DNA from 2 places in the Neorhizobium petrolearium genome. Region 1 is predicted to be linked to the other one. Evidence: predicted binding sites of a transcription regulator. Region 1 holds the regulator's gene; the other holds the start of a gene.
What was found. Region 1 encodes PhoB, which activates phosphate uptake and scavenging genes when phosphate is short. Its sites were predicted from a motif close to TGTCATNNANCTGTCAT; they were not measured.

Region 1 (10,305 bases):
CTGGGCCTTGCCGTACTGATCAATTTCTTCGGTCTGCCGCAATCGGCGCCGGTTGTGGGGGGGCTTGTTCTGACCCTGATGACGTTGCCGACGATCATCATCGCCACTCGCGCCGCCCTCAAGGCCGTTCCACCGTCTATCCGCGACGCAGCGCTCGGTGTTGGCGCATCGAAGATGCAGTCCATCTTCCATCATGTTCTGCCCTTGGCGATGCCCGGTATCCTGACGGGGACGATCATCGGGCTGGCCCGAGCTCTCGGGGAGACTGCGCCTCTGCTGCTGATCGGCATGGTCGCCTTCGTGCGCGAATATCCCGCCGGTCCGCCGGATGGCTTCTTCGATCCGGCGTCGGCGCTTCCGGTCCAGGTCTATAACTGGACGCAGCGCGGCGACCCGGCATTCGTCGAACGTGCGTCCGGTGCCATCATCGTGCTTCTGGTATTCCTGATCCTAATGAACCTGGTCGCAATCATTCTTCGCCGCCGCTTCGAGCGCCGTTGGTAAAGGGGTGTGTAATGATGAATAATATCTCAACGACGATGACGACGACGCCGACGAAAGCTCCACTCATGAATGAACCGAAGATTTCCGCCCGTAACGTGCAGGTTTATTACGGCGAAAAGCACGCCATCAAGGATGTCAATATCGATATCCGCCCTCGGTCCGTGACAGCCTTCATCGGTCCGTCGGGCTGCGGCAAATCGACGTTCCTGCGTTGCATCAACCGGATGAATGACACGATCGCCAACTGCCGTGTCGAGGGCAACATATCGATCGACTCGGAGAACATTTACGATCCCAAGGTGGACCCGGTTCAGCTGCGCGCCAAGGTCGGCATGGTGTTCCAGAAGCCGAACCCTTTCCCGAAGTCGATCTACGAGAACGTCGCCTATGGCCCGCGCATTCATGGTCTGGCGCGAAAGAAGTCGGAGCTGGACGATATCGTGTCTTCGGCCCTGCAGAAGGCAGGACTGTGGGGCGAGGTGAAGGATCGTCTCGACAGCCCAGGTACGGGCCTTTCCGGCGGTCAGCAGCAGCGCCTGTGCATTGCGCGCGCCGTTGCCGTCAGCCCGGAAGTGATCCTGATGGACGAACCCTGTTCGGCGCTCGATCCGATCGCCACCGCCAAGGTCGAGGAGCTGATCCACGAACTGCGCGAAAACTTCACGATCGTCATCGTGACGCACTCGATGCAGCAGGCGGCCCGCGTATCGCAACGCACTGCCATGTTCCATCTCGGAAACCTGGTTGAGGAGAACGATACCGACAAGATGTTCACCAATCCGGATGACCAGCGTACGCAGGACTACATCATGGGCCGCTTCGGCTGATCGCCGGTTGCGGGCCCTTTCTGACAATCTGAGGATAAGACCATGTCTTCGACACATATCCTGTCTGCCTATGACGACGAACTGAAATATCTGAGCCGCCGGATTTCGGAGATGGGCGGGCTTGCGGAGCAGATGTGCGCGGATGCAGTGCGGGCACTGGTCAATTCCGATGCCGCCCTTGCCCAGAAGGTGATCTCCGACGACGTGATCCTCGACCATGCCGAGCGCGATATCGGCGACAAGGCGATCGTGACGATCGCCCGCCGCCAGCCGGTTGCGGGCGACCTGCGCGACATCGTCGGATCGCTGCGCATCGCCTCCGATCTGGAGCGGGTCGGCGACCTCGGCAAGAACACTGCCAAGCGGGTGATCGCGGTGCAGGGCACCGGTGTGCCGCGCAAGCTCGCGCGCGGCATCGAGCACCTGTCGGACCTGGCGCTGACGCAGCTGAAGGAAGTGCTGGACGTCTATTCTAGCCGTTCGGCCGAGAAGGCGGAGGCGATCCGCATCCGCGACGAGGAAATCGACGCGATGTACACGTCCCTGTTCCGCGAGCTTTTGACCTACATGATGGAAGATCCGCGCAACATCACCACCTGCACGCATCTTCTGTTCTGTGCCAAGAACATCGAGCGTATCGGCGACCACGCCACCAACATCGCCGAGACGATCTACTACATGACGACCGGCGCCCAGCCGGAAGGCGAGCGTCCGAAGGACGATACGTCGAACACGCTCGGCGCGATCACGGAATAATGGCGCCGAATGACGATGGAATGGTGACGGAGCTAAGACGGAATGCAGCCGAAGATCGCGGTCGTGGAGGATGAGGAGGCGCTGAGCGTGCTTCTTCGCTACAACCTTGAAGCGGAAGGTTATGAGGTGGAGACGATTCTGCGCGGGGATGAAGCCGAGATCAGGCTTCAGGAACGCACGCCGGATCTTCTGATCCTCGACTGGATGTTGCCCGGTGTTTCCGGCATCGAACTCTGCCGGCGGCTGAGGATGCGGCCGGAGACGGAGCGACTGCCGATCATCATGCTGACGGCGCGCGGCGAGGAGAGCGAACGGGTCCGCGGGCTTGCGACCGGCGCCGATGACTATGTCGTAAAGCCGTTCTCGACGCCGGAACTGATGGCGCGAGTGAAGGCGATGCTGCGGCGCGCGCGTCCGGAAGTGCTGTCGAGCGTCCTGCGCTGCGGCGACATCGAGCTGGACCGGGAGACGCACAGGGTGCATCGCAAGAGCCGCGAAGTGCGGCTCGGCCCGACGGAGTTCCGGCTTCTGGAATTCCTGATGGCCGCGCCCGGCCGGGTCTTCTCGCGCTCGCAGCTTCTCGACGGGGTGTGGGGCCACGACATCTATGTGGACGAGCGCACCGTCGACGTGCATGTCGGACGCCTCAGGAAGGCGCTCAACTTCTCCAACATGCAGGATGTCATCCGCACCGTCCGCGGCGCCGGATACTCGATGGAAGGACACTAGGGAGAGCACCGCGATGGGAGCGCGAGTTGTCGTGGTGATCGATGGCGATGAAACGCTGCGCGAAGTGCTGCGGTTCTCCCTTGTCGATGAAGGTTTCGACGTGACGCTGCTTTCGGCGGGCTCCGAGCTGATGGAGCGGTTGGTTTCGAGCCTTCCCGATGTACTGGTGCTGAGTTCGTCCCTTCCGGGGCTGAATGGCATCGAGATCTGCCGAAGACTTCGTACCGAACCAGCAACGATGCGGGTGCCCGTGGTCCTGCTTGTTCCGGCGGAAAGCGAGAGCGACAGGCTGACGGGTCTCGCTGCCGGCGCGGATGACTGCCTCGTAGAGCCATTCCCCTCCGTCGAGCTTGCCATAAGGGTGAAGAACCTTCTTCGCCGCATGCATCCGAATCTTCTGAGCCATATGATCAGGGTCGGAGACCTGACCCTCGACCGCGAAGCACACAGGGTCCACAGGCAGAAGAAGGAAGTCAGGCTCGGCCCCACCGAGTTCCGGCTTCTCGAGTTCCTGATGCGGTATCCGGGACGGGTCTATTCGCGGACGGAGCTGAAAAGGTCGCTCTGGGGTGATGGTGCAACCGTGGACGAGCGCGCCGTCGACGTGCACATCGGTCGCCTCCGGAAGGGCATCAGCCTGGGCAAGGCTGACCAGGTGATCCGGACCGTCCGCGGAGCGGGCTACGCCCTCGGCGACGTCTGAATTTTCTCGCGATCGTTGGAAGGCCTATGCTGCTTTTCTTTAGGGCTTCGCCGAGGGGCCTGCATCTCCTGTTTGTCGTGTCTTGTCAGGCCTGCGAACCACCGAAAGGTCCAGCTGCTGGTCTTGTTGCTCTGTAGCGGGCGAAGGCGATCGCTCCGAACAGGCCGACGGCCGCCGCGCCTCCCAGAATGCTGATCGATACTGCCTGGCCGACCCCCCAAGTTCCCAGCATGACAGCGAACGCAAAGGGGGCAAGTGCTGAGGAAAACTGGCGTGCGGCGGTCACCCAGCCGAGCCGTGCGCCATAACCGTGCCTTCCGAAAAGCTCCAGTGGAAGCGTTCCCCCGACGATGCTTGCGAGCCCCGATCCCAGACCGAACAGGATCGCGAATGCGATGAGACCGGGGAGCCACGGACTTGTCGCCATCAGGACGATAAGGGCGACGGCGAGCAATCCCGCGGAGATCACGGCGAGCACCGTCTGTGACAAGCGCCCTCCGAAGATCATGTTCAGGAGGCGGCTGGCGACCTGCGAGGGACCGAAGAGGGTGGAGACCATGAGGCCTGCCGTGCCAAGCCCAAGTGCTGTCAGCAGCGGAACCATGTGGACCAGCACGGAGGCCAGCACGAATCCTTCCAGGGCAAAGCCCGCAAGCATCAGAATAAAGACGCCACTGAACGCGGGGCCGGCTTCAGGCTGAACGGCCATCGCTCCGGATTGATTTACTGATGCCCGTGGTTCGGGCACGTCGCGGGGCAGTCTCCCGACCCACCAATGGATCGGAAGGCACACGGCGATATTCAGGATCGCGAAGACGAGGTAGATCTCACGCCAGCCGAGATAGTCATGCAGTGTTGCCGTGAGCGGCCAGAAGAGCGTTGATGCGAATCCCGCGATCAGCGTCAGATGGGTTATGCTGCGCTGTGGCTTGCTGCCTCCAACCTGCACGATCGCTGCAAATGCCGTGCTGTAGAGAACGAAGCTGGAGGCGATCTCCATTGCGACGAGTGAAATACCGAACGTCGTCGCATTCGGCGATGCGGCCGCGCAGCCAAGCGAGATGGCGGCAGCAAGCGAACCGGGGACCATGAGCCGGCCGGCTCCGAACCGGTCCGCCCAGTTTCCCGCTCTCGGTGCGAACAGTCCGCCAACCAGCAGCGCCACCGATAGCAGCCCGAAAAGCCTGTCTTGTTGGATGGAGAAGTCTCGTGCCATGTCCGGCGCGAGGATGCTGAAGGAATAATAAAGGGTACCGTAGCCGATGATCTGTGTTGCGCCGAGCGCCCAGATCAGGCGCGCGGGAGCTTTCCGCTCGGTCATTCTGCAGGTTCCACATCGTTCCGTTCCACCGCAGTGGATGTACCACAGCCACAACCAGCTTTGCCATCAGTCTTGGCCTTCATGTCGGCGATGCAGCACGCGTCGACTTCAGAAAGAGCAGGACCACCGCAGCAGCCACCGGACGCTGCCTCTGCGAGCACTGGATTGGTTACGCTGCAGACACCGGTTTCCGGGAGAACGAGATGCACCTCGCGGGCGGCGTTGCTGTCGCCTGCGAGTTCCGCCACGACCGAGCGGACCTGCTCGTACCCCGTTGCCATGAGAAATGTCGGCGCGCGCCCATAGGATTTCGAACCGACGATGAAGAAGCCGGGTTCCGGCTGTGTCAACTCGACCACGCCATGCGGCGGCACCGTTCCGCAGGAATGCAGGTTCGGATCGATCATGGGTGCGAGACGGTGGGGGGCTTCCACGGCCGGATCGAGATCGAGCCGGAGTTCCTTCAGGATGTCGAGATCGGGACGGAAGCCCGTGGCCACCACGATGCGGTCGACGGCAAGCCGCTCATGCCGGCCGTCGTGCAAAGCCTCCACGTCGAGGCGGCCGCCATTCTCGCGGACGGACTGGACTGCGAAGGGGGCCAGCAGCTTCACGCGGCCGCTGTCGATCGCCTCCTTCGCCGCCAGCCCGAGATCGCCGCGAGCCGGAAGCTGATCGTTCAATCCGCCGCCGAGAAGACGGTCGATTCCATTGCGGCGCAGCGCCCATGATATGGCCGTGGTCGGCGCGGTCTTCTGGACTTCGAGCAACGCCAGCACCACGTTGATGGCGGAATGGCCACTGCCGACGACGAGGATCGATGCAGCGGCATAGTCCGGCTTGCCGACGCCGGATACGTCCGGAATCCCATAGGCGATCCTGCCGCCCGCTTTGCTTTCTCCGATAACCGGAAGGCCGTCCACGCCCATCGGGCTTGGGCGTCTCCATGTCCCGGACGCATCGAGGACGGCGCTGGCGAGGACAGCCTTCTCTTCACCAGAGGCATCGACATAGCGGATCACGAAAGGCGAAGCGCCGCGTCCCCGGCTGGTGACTTTGTCGAGGTTCTCGCGCGTCACGGCGGTCACGGTCGAACCGTAGGCGACATGTGGGGCGATTTCCGCGAGCCGGGCGAGGGGATCGAGATACCGTTCGACGATCTCCGCCCCGGTCGGCAGTTCTTCGGGATCCGGGGCAATCCAGCCCGACCGGTGAAGCAGTTCGGCGGCCGAGTTCTCGATGACATAGCGCCAGGGCGAGAAGACACGCACGTGCCCCCAGGCCCGCAGCGACGTTCCCGCCGACGGCCCGCTTTCCAGGACCAGTGGACGGAGGCCGCGCTTCATAAGCTGCGCTGCCGCGGCGAGACCCACGGGACCCGCACCTATAACTGCTATGGGTAGCTTCGAAGGCATTTACCTGTCTCCTTCCGTATTTCTAGTTAATTCGAAATATGTGGGCAAAAAAATCAGGCCACCGCGGCCGCCTCCACGTCCTCGCATCGGCCGTCCGCACAGCACTCATCGGCCAGATAGCCGATCAGCGCCGACATTGCCTTGTAGTTTGCCCGGCAGATCAGCGTCGTTCCGTTTCGCTCCTGCGTCACCAGTCCCGCATCGATCAGCTTCCTGCAATGATGCGACAGAGTCGAAGCCGGAATCTCCAGCCGCTGTTGGAGGCCGCCGACCGGGAGCCCGTCGAAGCCCGCCCGAACCAGCGTGCGGTAAATCCGCAGCCGCGTCGGGTTGCCCAGGGATTCCATCTGTGAGGACGCTATTTCGATATTCATGGAAATACCGATACCGCGCCGAGCGTGGCCCGTCAAGCACTTCTGCCGGACGTGCTTCCTTGCCAAGCCCAAGGCATGCAATGCCGGTGCTGCCAGGTCCTTACAACGATCCCGATTGTTCACAATTAAGGCGGCGGTCGAATGTGCCCCGTTTTTCATCAGACGCTTTACATTTCTGTTTTTGTATCGTAATGAAGGTGTCATTCGTTTTCCGAATTATAGGTCGCTCGTGACGCTCTCTGGTTCATCCTTGCACCGACCAGCTTCGCTCGAAGATCTCGAGCGCAGGCTTCAGCTCGATCTCCTGTGGCTCAACCAGCCGCCGAAGGCCTGGCTTCCTAGGACCGAAGTCGATAGTGCCGAGGTTCTGGACGTGGCCGTAATCGGGGCCGGTCTCTGCGGGCTGGTGACGCTGGCCGCCTTGAAGAAGGTCGGCATCTGCAATGTCCGCGCCTTCGACCGCGCTCCGAAAGGGCGGGAGGGCCCCTGGATCACCTATGCGCGGATGGAGACGCTGCGTACCCGCAAAGATGCCGCGGGGCCGGCGCTCGGCATCCCGTCGTTGACTTTCCGTGCGTGGTTCGAGGCGCAATATGGCGCTCAGGCCTATCTCGATATGGGCCTCATTCCACGTCCCATGTGGATGGACTATCTCGTCTGGTATCGGCGGGTCCTCGATCTCGACGTGGTCAACGACGCCACCCTGTCGGCAATCGGCTTTCGCGAAGATGGCCTGATCGCTCTGGACTTCGAAAGGGCCGGAGCGAAGGAGCAGGTTCTCGCCCGCCGCGTGGTTCTGGCGACCGGCCTCGACGGGCTCGGCGCTCCGACGCTTCCAGATGTCGCCGCCCGCGTGCCGTCGCGCTTCGTGAAACACGGCGCCGATGTCATCGACATGGCTTCCTTGAAGGGCAAGCGCGTTTCTGTCGTCGGCGCCGGCGCATCGGCGATGGACAATGCCGCAGCCGCCCTGGAGGCGGGTGCTGCGCGCGTCGACATCTTTGTGCGTCGTGCCGATATCCCGCGCGTCGACAAATTCACCGGGGTCGGCAACCAGGGCATGACGCAGGGTTATGTCGGCCTGCCGGATGCGGACAAGTGGACCTATATGGTTGCCGGCGAACGGGCCCAGATCCCGCCGCCGCGCCACAGCGTGCTGCGCGTCTCGCGCCATCTGAACGCCTTCTTTCATCTGGCAAGCCCGATAAGTGAGCTCGTCGAGGCCGGCGATGCGGTGGACGTGGTGACGCCGAAGGGGCGTTACCGGACCGATCTGGTGATCTTCGCGACGGGTTTCTCGGTCGATTTCGGCAAGCGGCCGGAATTTTCCGCGCTCGCCGGCAAGATCCTGCTCTGGCGCGACGCTTACACTCCGCCCGCCGGGTGGGAGCATGAAGGTGTTGGTTCGACGCCCTATCTCGGCCCTTCTTTCGAATTTCTGCCGAAGCCGGGGCTCGATCCCGGTCTTGCCGCCTCGGTCTCGCGGGTCGCCTGCTTCGCCTATCCGGCGGTTCCCTCGCACGGAAAGATCACCAGCGGGATACCTTCGATCAGCGATGGCGCGGCGCGCTTGGCGACGGGTCTCGCACGGTCGCTCTTCGTGGAGGACCGGACCTACCATCTCGATCGCTTTCTCGCATTCGATACGCCGGAACTTCTGGGCGACGAATGGACGGACGCGGATATTGACGAGGACATGAGCATTGCCAATGGATGAACGACGTCCGGAGCTTCAGATTTTCTACGGCATCTCGTCGCCATGGGCCTATTTCGGCGCCCAAAGGGCGGTTGCGATTGCCCGTGAGAATGACGCAGGCGTGCGGCTCAGGCCGATCCGCATCATCGAGGCGAATGGCGGCATCCCGCTGCGCAAGCGTCCCGATGCGCGCCAGCTCTACCACGAGGTCGAACTGCGCCGCTGGCGGGACTATCTCGGCATGCCGCTTAACCTGAAACCGAAATTCTACCCCTGCCGCACGATCGAGCCAGCCGCGCAGGCGGTGATCGCGCTCCAGAAGGCGGGCCTCGACGCGATTTCCTTCTCGTTCGCCGTGCAGCGGGCGCTTTGGGCCGAGGACCGCGACATCGCCGACCTCTCCACCCTCCGCGATATCGCGCGGGCAACGGCCGGCGAGACTGCGGCAGGGCTCGTCGCCGATCCGCAGCCGGACGATATCGTCGCGGAGTGGCACGGCAATCTCGCGGAGGCCGAGCGGCTTGGTGTCTTCGGCACGCCGACCTACGTCCTCGGCAAGGAACTCTTCTGGGGGCAGGATCGCCTGGAATTCGTCGACCGCGCCCTGAAGGCCGGCAAGACCATTGAAATGCGCAAGGAAACGGCGTGATGACCGACGCAAGAAAACTGCATGATAACGCAATCATCGTCGATGGCCTCCAGACCTGCCAGTGGAGCCGGTCGATCTTCGAGGAAATGCGCGCCGGCGGCCTGACGACCGTCAACGTCTCCTCCCTTCTCTGGGAGAATTTCCGCGAAGGGATCGGCTACGTTTCCGAGTGGAAGCGCTTCCTGCGCGAGAACGACGACATCATCCGGCCGGTCCGTACCGTCGCCGATATCCATGCCGCCAAGGCGGAAGGCAAGACCGGCATCATCATCGGCTGGCAGAACACCTCGCCTTTGGAAGACAAGCTCGACTACGTGGAGATCTTCAAGGATCTCGGCGTCGGCATCATGCAGCTTACCTACAATACCCAGAACTATTCCGGCGCAGGCTACCTGGAGGAAGTCGACAGCGGGCTCACCGGCTTCGGCAGGGAAGTGCTGGCGGAAATGAACCGCGTCGGCGTGCTCTGCGACCTGAGCCATGTGGGCGACAAGACCAGTGCCGACGTCATCGCCTATTCGAAGAAGCCGGTCTGCATCTCGCATATCCTGCCGCGGGCGCTGCGGGACGTCAAACGCAACAAGCCAGACGAATTGTTCGTCGCCTGCGCCGAAAAGGGCGGCCTGATCGGCGTCAGCCTCTTCGCGCCGGGCCTTGCCGCCGGCAACGACGCGACGGTGGAGGATTACCTCGATGCCATGTCTTACGTGATCGACCTCGTCGGCGAGGACCATGTCGGCATCGGCACGGACTTCTCGCTAGACCGGCCGCGTCCCGGTCCCTGGCTGCTTTGGGCCAACAAGGACAAGGGTACCGCACGTACGCTGACCGAATTCGGTTCGGTCAAGATATCAAAGCCCAAGGGAATCCAGCGGATGACCGAGATGCCGAACCTGACGGCCCGCATGCTGGCACGCGGCTGGGGCGAGGAACTGGTGCTCAAGCTTCTTGGCAGGAACTGGCTGCGCGTGCTCGACGCGGCCTGGACGCCGATGGCCTGATCTTCTCCGGCATGGACTGTCGGTAGGAAGAATTGCCTCGGCTTATCGAGCGGGAGACCGCGTTTGCGGGATCAGGGAACTGCATGGGGATATAAGAACACACGCCATGCCTAAAACTGGAGAGACGGACATGACGATACGCATGCAAAACGGAATTTCGCGGATGTTCCTCAGCGCCGGCATTCTTGCAGCCGGCCTTGCCGCATTTGCCGGCGCGGCCCAGGCCCAGGATGCCTCGATCAAGGGAACGGTGAACGTCGTCGGTTTTTCCGGCGTTTTCGCCGACAATTACCAGAAGTTCATCATCGCTGCCTTCAAGGAAAAATATCC
Region 2 (10,305 bases), 440 kb from region 1:
GTGAGGCGGACGCTTGGCCGCAATTCGAAAGCCACTGGAATTTCCGGGAAGGCGGCGGCAGGGGCGGATGAAGCCAAGTCAGAAGACCGGCCTGGCAAGATAGATCGAACCGCGCGGACGGCGGCGAGGTTTCTTGATGCTCCTGCGCGTTCGCGCAGGCGGCGTCAGCATTGTTGGGGATAGACGATGCAGCCCGATCCTTTTGCGCATGCCTTGATATCTGCAGGCGAATTTCCGGAATGCGACCGCGCTGCGGTCTATCGCGTGATCGAAACCCGCCGCGACGTGCGCGACCAGTTTCTGCCGGACCCGCTTCCGGACGACCTCGTGATGCGGCTGCTCGGCGCCGCACATTCGGCGCCCTCGGTGGGGTTCATGCAGCCATGGAATTTCATCCTCGTGCGGGATCCCGAGATACGCCAGGCGGCATGGAGTGCCTTTTCGCGAGCCAATGACGAGGCGGCGGAAATGTTTCCGGAGGAGCGCCGCGACATATACCGCAGCCTGAAGCTCGAAGGCATCCGAAAGGCGCCGCTCTCGATCTGCGTGACCTGCGATCCGGATCGCGCCGGGCCGGTCGTCATCGGCCGTACCCATGATCCGCGCATGGATGTCTATTCGACCGTCTGCGCCGTGCAGAACCTGTGGCTTGCCGCCCGCGCCGAAGGGGTCGGCGTCGGCTGGGTGAGCATCTTTCATGAGGAGGATCTGCGCGCCCTGCTCGGCATTCCCGAGCGGATCAGGATCGTCGCCTGGCTGTGCGTCGGCTACGTCGATCAGCTTTATCGGGAGCCGGAATTGGCGGTGAAGGGCTGGCGCGAGCGGCTACCGCTCGAAGACCTGGTTTTCACCGATCGATGGGGCGAGTGCTGACAACTACTGCTGCGGCTGCGGCCCGCTGGATTTCGGATGGGCGAGGTCGATGTCTTCCTCAGGCAGGAATGTCGGGCCGACCATACGTACCTTTTTGTTCGGATCGTAGGGACGTTCCGGCCCCGGCAGGTTCGGCTGGGCGGCAGCCGCCTGCGGCTGTTTGACACGCAGATCGATGATGCCGGAGTAGGGCTCCTCCTTCGGCAACTCGATACCCTGCAGCTTCATTCTCTCCTTGCGGTCCTCTTCCACATCGGAAGGAATGCAGTTGTTGGAGCGGATTGCAGCCAGGATCGCGCCGCGCTCGCCGGAGGAGCGAACCAGTTGCCGGGCATTGTCTCTTTCCGCAACAAGCGCGTCGCGGCTTTGCTCCATGGCATCGAGCGTCTGCCGCATCTGATCGCAGACTTCGTCCTTCGGGCCGCCGAGGACAACGACACTGCCCGTGCCGCAGCCCGCCCGGCGCATCTCGATCCTGAGCCCGCGGATTTCGCTGTTCTGGTCGCTGAGTTCCCGCGCATAGCGCCGTATCTCGGCCGTGTTGCCGATGATCTGCGGTGCGTTGTTGAGCTGCCGGTAAAGGGCTGCACAGGTCGCGATATCCCGCGCGGAGGCCGCGGCGGGAACAAGCAGCAGCGGGGCGATCATCAGGCCGCAAAGGCGCATGAGGTATTGTCCGGCTCTCTCCAATCACATGATTGCATCATGGAGCAGGCCGGTTGACAATATCATAAAATCCGCTGCCCAAAGATTATTACTTAATTATCATGTGGTTATATTTAAAATTTAAAGTTGAATCTCCAGATCGGGTTGCGATGCTTCCACCACCGCAAGCGCAGCCATGTTCACGACGCCGCGCGAGGTGACCGAGGGCGACAGGATATGCACCGGCATGGCGGCGCCGAGCAGGACCGGGCCGACATGCAGCGCGTCGGTCATGTTCCGCACGACGCCGAGCGAGATGTTCGCGGCATCGAGGTTCGGGAAGATCAGCAGGTTGGCGTCACCAGTCAGTGAACTGTTCGGCATAGCACGCTTGCGCACCGTTTCGGAAAGCGCCGAACCGGCCTGCATTTCGCCGTCCACTTCCAGGCCAGGAGCCTGTTCGCGCACCAGCTTCAGGGCACTGCGCATCTTCTGGGCGCTTTCGGAATCCCGTGAGCCGAAGTTCGAATGGCAGATCAGCGCTGCCTTCGGGAGGATGCCGAAGCGGCGGACTTCCTCGGCCGCCAGGATGGTGATCTCGGCGATCTCCTGCGCCGACGGATTGTAGTTGACGAACGTATCGGCGAGGAAGAGCGCGCCGCGCTGAGAGATCACGAGGCTGAGCCCCGAGAAGGCGCAGACGCCCGGACGCCGGCCGATGATCTGGTCGACGTCCTTCAGGTGCCGGTCATAACCGCCCTCGACGCCGCAGATCAGCGCATCGGCTTCGCCGCGTTTCACCGACAATAAACCGATCACCGTATTGTTGGTGCGCACGATGGTGCGGGCGCTTTCCGGGTTGATGCCCTTGCGGCCGACCAGGGCGAAATAATCGTCAACATAATCGCGGTAGCGCGGATCGTCTTCCGGATTGACCACGGCGAAATCGACATTCGGGCGGATGCGGATGCCGAAACGCTTGAGCCGGGCTTCGATCACCGACGGGCGGCCGATCAGGATCGGCGTTGCCGTCTTTTCCTCCAAGAGCACCTGGGCTGCCCGCAGCACGCGTTCGTCCTCGCCTTCGGCAAAGATGACTCGCTTCCTTTCGGCCGTCTTGGCGGCGTTGAAGATCGGCTTCATCACGAAGCCGGAGCGCCAGACGAAACGGTTCAGCTGGTCGAGATAGGCATCGAAATCTTGGATCGGCCTCGACGCGACGCCGCTTTCAGCGGCAGCTCTGGCGACGGCCGGCGCGATGCGCAGGATGAGGCGTGGATCGAAGGGCGAGGGGATCAGGTAATCCGGACCGAAGACCGGCGTATCGCCGGAATAGGCGCGTGCGGCAACGTCGGAGACTTCTTCGCGCGCGAGGGCTGCGATCGCCTTGACCGCCGCCATCTTCATGTCCTCGTTGATCGTCCGGGCGCCGCAATCGAGCGCCCCACGGAAGATATAGGGGAAGCACAGCACGTTGTTGACCTGGTTCGGGAAATCCGAGCGGCCGGTGCAGATCATCGCGTCCGGGCGCGCTGCGCGCGCAAGCTCAGGCATGATTTCCGGAGTCGGATTGGCAAGCGCCATGATCAGCGGCTTCGGTGCCATGCGGGCGAGCAGTTCCGGTTTGAGCACACCCGCGGCGGAAAGCCCGAGGAAGACATCGGCATCGTCGATGCTGTCGGCAAGTACGCGCTTGTCACTCTTCTGCGCGTAGATCGCCTTCCATTCGTCCATCAGCTCGGTGCGGCCTTCATAGACGAGGCCCTCGATATCGTGGACCCAGATATTCTCCCTCCTTGCACCGAGCGAGACGAGGAGATGCAGACAGGCGAGAGCCGCGGCACCGGCGCCCGACGTGACGATTTTCACGTCGGCGATATTCTTGCCGGCAAGCTCCAGTCCGTTGAGGATCGCGGCGGCGACGATGATCGCGGTGCCGTGCTGGTCGTCATGGAAGACTGGAATGTTCATTTTTTCGCGAAGCCGACGCTCCACCTCGAAACATTCCGGCGCCTTGATGTCTTCGAGGTTGATACCGCCGAAGGTCGGCTCCAGCGCCGAGACGGTCGAGACCATGGCATCGATACTCGCCGCATCGATTTCGATGTCGAAGACGTCGATGCCCGCGAATTTCTTGAAGAGAACGGCTTTCCCTTCCATCACCGGCTTCGAGGCGAGCGGTCCGATATTGCCGAGGCCGAGTACGGCAGTACCATTGGAGATGACGGCGACAAGATTGGCGCGGGCGGTGTAATCCGCCGCCATATCGGGATTGTCGCGGATCGCAAGGCAGGGTGCCGCCACCCCGGGCGAATAGGCGAGCGCCAGGTCGCGCTGGTTGCCGAGCGGCTTGGTCGCCTGGATTTCCAGTTTGCCGGGGCGGGGATAGCGGTGGAAGAACAGCGCCTGTTCATCGAGATCGCCGCTGGCTGGCGTGGCGGTCGATTTCGGTTTTTCTTGCGCGTTCATGGTTCCTCCTGGCTTGTCTTGTTCTGTCTCTGCTGGATCGAAAGGAGAGAGTCCTCCTTACATCAATCGACCCGACGGAACAGCAGCTAATTTGCGGTCGTGGCGGAAATCGGAAGGAGAGCGGGAATGACGCTCGGCTGCCCTCAGGAGCGGCTTTTCCATGTTTTGTCATCATCCTGAAACACGAGTCTGGTTTTGGAAATCACGAGAGGCGGCAGCGAAAGGACGACTTCGTGACCGGTCAAGTGGATACAAGGCATTTCAGAACGCTTTTCATTTCGGACGTGCATCTGGGTTCCAAGGCCGCCCGAACCGATTTTCTCCTGGATTTCCTGCGTTATCATGAAGCTGATACGCTGTTTCTGGTCGGCGATATCGTTGACGGCTGGCGCCTGAAGCGCAACTGGTACTGGCCGCAAGGCTGCAATGACGTCGTGCAGAAGCTCCTGCGCAAAGCGCGAAAGGGCGCCCGCATCGTCTATATTCCCGGCAATCACGATGAGTTCCTGCGTTCGTTTCCGGGAATGCATTTCGGCGGCATCGAAGTGGCCGAACGCGCGATCTACGAAATGGCGGACGGCAAGAAATACCTGATCCTGCACGGTGACGAATTCGACGTGGTCGTACGCAATGCCCGTCTGCTCGCCTATCTCGGCGATTGGGCCTATGACGCGGCGATCGCCATCAACGTCGTGCTTGCCGCCGTCCGCCGCCGCCTCGGCATGCCCTATTGGTCCTTCTCCGCCTGGGCGAAGCTGCAGGTCAAGCATGCGGTCAACTTCATCGGCGAGTTCCAGCGTGTCGTGGCCGAGGAAGCCCGCCGCAACAATGTCGACGGCGTCATCTGCGGCCATATCCATCACGCGGTGATGGAAGATATCGAGGGCATCCATTACGTCAACACCGGCGACTGGGTGGAAAGCTGCACGGCGATTGCCGAGAACCACGACGGCACGCTCGAAATGATCTCGTGGCAGAAGATCGGCAACACGGCCGAGATCAAGGCTCTGCCGAAGCCGCAGTCGGTCGAGGATATGCAGGCCGCTTGAGAAGCGGCCGTGGATGGCGGATCGTATCAGATGGCTATTTCTGGCCATAGGCAGGGTCGGGGCGCTTGTGTTAGGTAAGCTGGAAATTTCAGCAACCTGCCCGTGAAGTCGTGATTCCTCCCCATACGGCGCCTCCAGCGCCCCGGTTATTCCAACTGCGCTGTGCCCTTGCCTACGGAGCGCCGCTCGGGGTCAATGGCATTATCTTGCCCTACCTGCCCGTCTGGCTCGACGCACTGGCTTTCACGGAATTCGAAATCGGCATCATATTGGCGATGCAGCTTCTCCTGCGCGTGCTTGCAGCGCCGGTATCGGGCTTTTTCGCAGACCGCCTGAGCGAGCGGACTTTGATTCTTGCATGGTCCGGCGCGCTGTCGTTGTTGACGGCCCTGGCCATGTTCTTTGTTCGTGACTTCTGGTCGGTCCTTCTGGTCATCGGGATTCAGGCGGCTGTGTTTGCGCCTTACCCGCCGATCGTCGAATCGATCGCAGTGACCGGAGTGCGCCGCTGGGGGTTCCAATACGGATCGATGCGCGTCTGGGGTTCCATTGGTTTCGTGGCCGCGACCCTTTTCGTCGGCGAGTTGCGCGGCGTCTGGGGCGTTCAGGCCATCCCTTCGGCCATGGTGATCGGTTTCCTGCTGACGGTCGCCGTCGCCTTCGCAGCACCCAGGCTCGGGCGGGCGGCGACGCGGCCCGGAACAGACAAGGCGCTGCAGCCGAGTTCACTTGGACGGTTCGATCTGCATGTATTGATGATCGGTGCGTCGGTGGCTCAGGCCAGCCATGGAATGTTCTATACGTTCGGCACCATCCATTGGCAGCAGATCGGGCTATCGAGCGGTTCGATCGGCGTGCTGTGGAGTGCGGCGGTTCTTTCCGAGATATTGGTCTTGTTTGCGGCCGGGCGGATTGCGAGACGCCTTTCACCCTGGTCGCTGATGCGAATCGGCTGCGCGGTTGCCGTTGTCCGCTGGACGCTGTTCCCGTTGCCGCTGGGCTTTTGGGGTTATATGGCGCTGCAGGTCGCGCACGCCTTCACCTTCGCTTTCGTGCATATCGGGCTGCAGCACAGGCTGGTGGAAACCGTGCGCGAAGATCAGGAGACCTCGATGCAGGGCGCCTATGTCTTCTATAACGGCGTCTTTCTGGCACTTTCGACGTTACTCTCCGGTATGCTCTACCGGCAGTTCGGATTGACGAGCTATGTTGCGATGTCGGTCCTGGCGCTTATCGGTCTTGCGATCATCGCGCTCGCGGCGAAGCTTCAGCCCCAGAGGCTGGCTTCCGGCGGATACACGAGCGAGCTCTCGTAGCGCAATCCGCCCTGCCGGTCGCGGGCCAAGAGCAGCGGACCGTCGAGATCGGCATAATCGGCATCCTGGGCGAGCAGGACGGCCGGTGCCATGGCAAGCGAGGATCCGACCATGCAGCCGATCATCACGGCAAATCCGAGACGCTGTGCTTCCTCCTTCATGGCAAGTGCCTCAGTCAGACCACCGGTCTTGTCGAGCTTGATGTTGACCGCGTCATAGCGGTCGCGAAGACTTGCCAAATCCTTGGTCGCATGCACGCTTTCGTCGGCGCAGACAGAGACCAGATGACGGATGCCGGTGAGTGCGGCGTCCCTCCCGGCCGGCAGCGGCTGCTCGATCAGCGACACATTGGTTTCGGCGGCAATCGCCATATGGTGGGTAAGATTGTCCTCCGTCCATCCCTCGTTGGCATCGACGATAATGCGGGAATCCGGCGCTGCCTCGCGGACGGCGCGGAGGCGGACCTCGTCATTGTCGGTTCCCAGCTTGATCTTGAGGAGGGGGCGATTCGCATTCTTCCGCGCTTCGGCCGCCATGGCCTCCGGTTCGCCGAGCGAAAGCGTGAAGGCCGTGACGAAGGGCTTGGAATTCGAAGCGCCGATCATATCGGTGACACGCCGGCCGGTCCGCTTGGCTTCGAGGTCCCAGAGGGCGCAATCCACCGCATTGCGGGCAGCCCCCGGCTTCATCCGCGCCTGCAACTCTTCACGCGTCAAACCGTCGCGAATCGCCTCGGCGATGGACCGGATATCGGCAATCACCCCTTCCACGGTTTCACCATAACGCTTGTAGGGCACGCATTCTCCACGGCCGGAACGGCCATTTTCATGAATCATGCAGGTGATGACGTCCGCTTCCGTCTTGGAACCGCGCGAGATTGTGAACTTGCCGGCGATCGGGAAGGATTCGATTGTGGCTTCGAGGTGACGGCTCATGGTTTTACGCTTCCCGTTGTGGCAAATATTTACGAGGTGGCTATATTGCCCGTCGCAAAAAATGCGATCAACTGTATCGTATGAAACCTTTTTTAGCCGCTGTTACGAAAGAAGCCTGTGACGTTTAGGTCTGCCGAAATCAAGGCCGAAGATCTGCCCGGCGGCGACGGTGAGCGTTACCTGCTGTCCGGCGACTGGCGCGGCCAGACGATCCTGTCGATGCTGAAGGAGTTCCAACATCTGGAGCAGGTCCGGAGCCGGGGCAGGGTGGAAATCGACCTTTCCGGCATAGCCGGCATCGACACGGCCGGAGCCTGGCTGATCCGCCGGCTGATGACGGCGAAGGGCGAGCAGGGCAGCGAAGCCGTATTGATCGGCGGTGAAGGACCAATTCGCGAGCTGATCGGGGTATTGCCGGAAAAGGCGCCGGCACCGCCGTCGGACCAGGGCGACAAGGGCACGCTCTTCGAGCGCCTTTTTGCGCCGACCGGCAAGGCCATGGCGGAACTCGGCAGCGATTTCTACGCGGCGATGCATATTCTCGGCTCCGCGGTTCGCGGCGCGCAGATGAAGCTCGGCCGCGGCGCCGGCGTCTCGCCCGCTTCCGTAGTCACCCATATCGACCGCATGGGCGTGCGCGCCGTGCCGATCATCGTGCTGATGTCGTTTTTGATCGGTGCAATCATCGCGCAGCAGGGCGCTTTCCAGCTCCGCTATTTCGGAGCCGAAATCTTCGTCGTAGACCTCGTCGGCATCCTGCAGCTGCGCGAGATCGGTGTGCTCCTGACAGCAATCATGATCGCCGGCCGATCCGGAAGCGCGATCACCGCCGAGATCGGCTCGATGAAGATGCGCGAGGAGATCGACGCGCTGACGGTGATCGGCCTCAACCCCGTGGGCGTCTTGATCTTCCCGCGCCTCGTGGCGCTGACGGTCGCGCTGCCGCTCCTGACCATTGTTGCCAACTTCGCCGCGCTTATGGGAGCGGCGGTCGTTGCCTGGGCTTATTCCGGCATCACCTTCGATACCTATCTGTCACGCCTGCACGAGGCGATCGACCACACGTCCGTCGCATCCGGCATGATCAAGGCCCCTTTCATGGCGCTGTCGATCGGCATCGTTGCTGCTGTCGAGGGCATGAAGGTCGGCGGCAGCGCGGAATCCCTCGGCCAGCACGTCACCACATCCGTCGTAAAGGCAATCTTCGTCGTCATCCTTATGGATGCAGTTTTCGCCATCTTCTATTCCGCGATCGATTTCTGATGGAGAAGGGTTTGGAAGCGGTGATGCAAGAGGGAGAGGTCAATGCGGATGGCCGGCAGGTCGTGCTTTCGGTGCGAGACGTGACAGTCGGCTTCGGCAGCCAGCTTGTGCTCGATCACCTGAACCTCGACGTTTATCGCGGTGAGATCCTGGGATTTGTCGGCGCTTCCGGGACGGGCAAGTCGGTGCTGATGCGCACGGTGCTCGGCCTTCTGCCGCATCGGTCCGGCACGATCGAAATCCTCGGTGTCGATTACGACAATGCTTCGGAAGAGGAGCGCATGCTGGTCGACATGCGGCTCGGCGTGCTTTTCCAGCACGGTGCTCTGTTCTCGGCACTGACGGTCAAGGAAAACATCCAGCTTCCGATGCGCGAATATCTCGACCTGCCGCAATCGCTGATGGACGAGCTTGCCTATCTGAAGGTCGAGATGGTCGGCCTGTCGCCGGATGCGGCAGACAAATATCCCTCCGAACTGTCAGGCGGCATGATCAAGCGTGCCGCGCTTGCGAGGGCGCTCGCGCTCGATCCGGACCTCGTCTTCCTCGATGAGCCGACATCCGGCCTCGATCCGATCGGTGCGGCCGATTTTGACGCGCTCATCGCCAAGCTGCGCGATACGCTGGGCTTGACCGTCTATATGGTAACACATGACCTGGACAGCCTTTTTTCGGTTTGCGACCGTATTGCCGTCCTTGGCCAGAAACGGGTATTGGTGGAAGGAACACTTGAGGATATGTTTGCCTGTGACGATCCATGGGTTCAGTCCTATTTCCGTGGCAAACGGGCGCGCTCGGTCGTGGCTCACGAAAAGCAGCCGACAGCAGAAGTAGAGAAGACGTAATCCATGGAAACCAGAGCCAACTACGCCCTTGTCGGCTTCTTTACACTTCTGGTGATCGCAGCCGCTTTCGGGTTTGTCTACTGGATGGCCCAATCCGGCCGCGGCGGACCCACGGCCGAGCTGGCGATTCGCATCCCGGGTTCGGCCAACGGCCTTTCCGTCGGTTCGCCGGTCCGTTTCAACGGCATTCCCGTCGGTTCCGTGCGAGGCCTCACGATCGACCCGGACGATCCGCGCTATTCGATCGCGTTCACGGAAGTCAGGGCCGACGCGCCGGTCTACCAGTCCACCCAGGCGAGGCTGGAAGTGCAGGGACTGACGGGGGCCGCCTATATCGAGCTGTCCGGCGGCGCAAAGGGCGAGGAGAACATCCTCCAGAAATCGCTGGAGACCGGCCGGCCGGCGGTGCTGATTGCCGAACAATCGAGCGTGACGAACCTGCTCGCGACCGCCGACAAGATCCTCCAGCGCGCCGATGAAGCGATCGGCGATATTCAGGGGTTTGCCGCGGATGCACGCGGGCCGCTGACCCAGACCATCCGCAACGTCGAGACCTTCACGTCGTCGCTCGCCCAGAACTCCGACAGCATCGACAAGTTTTTGAACAGCCTTTCGACGCTCTCGGTGACGATCGACAGCGTCTCCGGAACGCTGAATTCGACGCTCGAAGCCGCCGAGAAACTGGTCAGCGCGATCGACGCGGAAAAGATCAACGCCGTCGTTTCCAACACCGAACGCGCCACCCGCAACATCGCCAATGCTTCCGACAATTTCGGAGACCTCGTGACGAATGTGAAGAATGCCGCCGCGAGCTTCGAACAGGCCGGAGTGCAGGCCCAGAACGTTCTCAAGCGGGTCGATACGGTGATGAATTCCGTCGATCCCGATCAGGTCAAGACGACCATTGCCA

Region 2: the regulator PhoB is predicted to act here: its motif matches at 4,154-4,170, upstream of QEO92_RS09280 (UDP-2,3-diacylglucosamine diphosphatase).

What each region holds. Positions count from the first base shown of each region.
Region 1 is NZ_CP123000.1:1,363,309-1,373,613, forward strand. Features, by position in the region: gene pstA (phosphate ABC transporter permease PstA) at 1-504, shown strand, start outside; gene pstB (phosphate ABC transporter ATP-binding protein PstB) at 540-1,331, shown strand; gene phoU (phosphate signaling complex protein PhoU) at 1,374-2,087, shown strand; gene phoB (phosphate regulon transcriptional regulator PhoB) at 2,130-2,816, shown strand; gene QEO92_RS06960 (winged helix-turn-helix domain-containing protein) at 2,830-3,519, shown strand; gene arsK (arsenite efflux MFS transporter ArsK) at 3,605-4,840, opposite strand; gene QEO92_RS06970 (FAD-dependent oxidoreductase) at 4,837-6,255, opposite strand; gene QEO92_RS06975 (ArsR/SmtB family transcription factor) at 6,309-6,629, opposite strand; gene QEO92_RS06980 (NAD(P)-binding domain-containing protein) at 6,880-8,346, shown strand; gene QEO92_RS06985 (2-hydroxychromene-2-carboxylate isomerase) at 8,339-8,974, shown strand; gene QEO92_RS06990 (dipeptidase) at 8,974-9,975, shown strand; gene QEO92_RS06995 (ABC transporter substrate-binding protein) at 10,106-10,305, shown strand, end outside.
Region 2 is NZ_CP123000.1:1,799,923-1,810,227, forward strand. Features, by position in the region: cobalamin riboswitch at 1-109, shown strand, start outside; gene bluB (5,6-dimethylbenzimidazole synthase) at 187-873, shown strand; gene QEO92_RS09270 (hypothetical protein) at 877-1,539, opposite strand; gene QEO92_RS09275 (NADP-dependent malic enzyme) at 1,660-3,987, opposite strand; gene QEO92_RS09280 (UDP-2,3-diacylglucosamine diphosphatase) at 4,221-5,036, shown strand; gene QEO92_RS09285 (MFS transporter) at 5,243-6,352, shown strand; gene dgcA (N-acetyl-D-Glu racemase DgcA) at 6,304-7,287, opposite strand; gene QEO92_RS09295 (ABC transporter permease) at 7,405-8,550, shown strand; gene QEO92_RS09300 (ABC transporter ATP-binding protein) at 8,550-9,395, shown strand; gene QEO92_RS09305 (MlaD family protein) at 9,399-10,305, shown strand, end outside.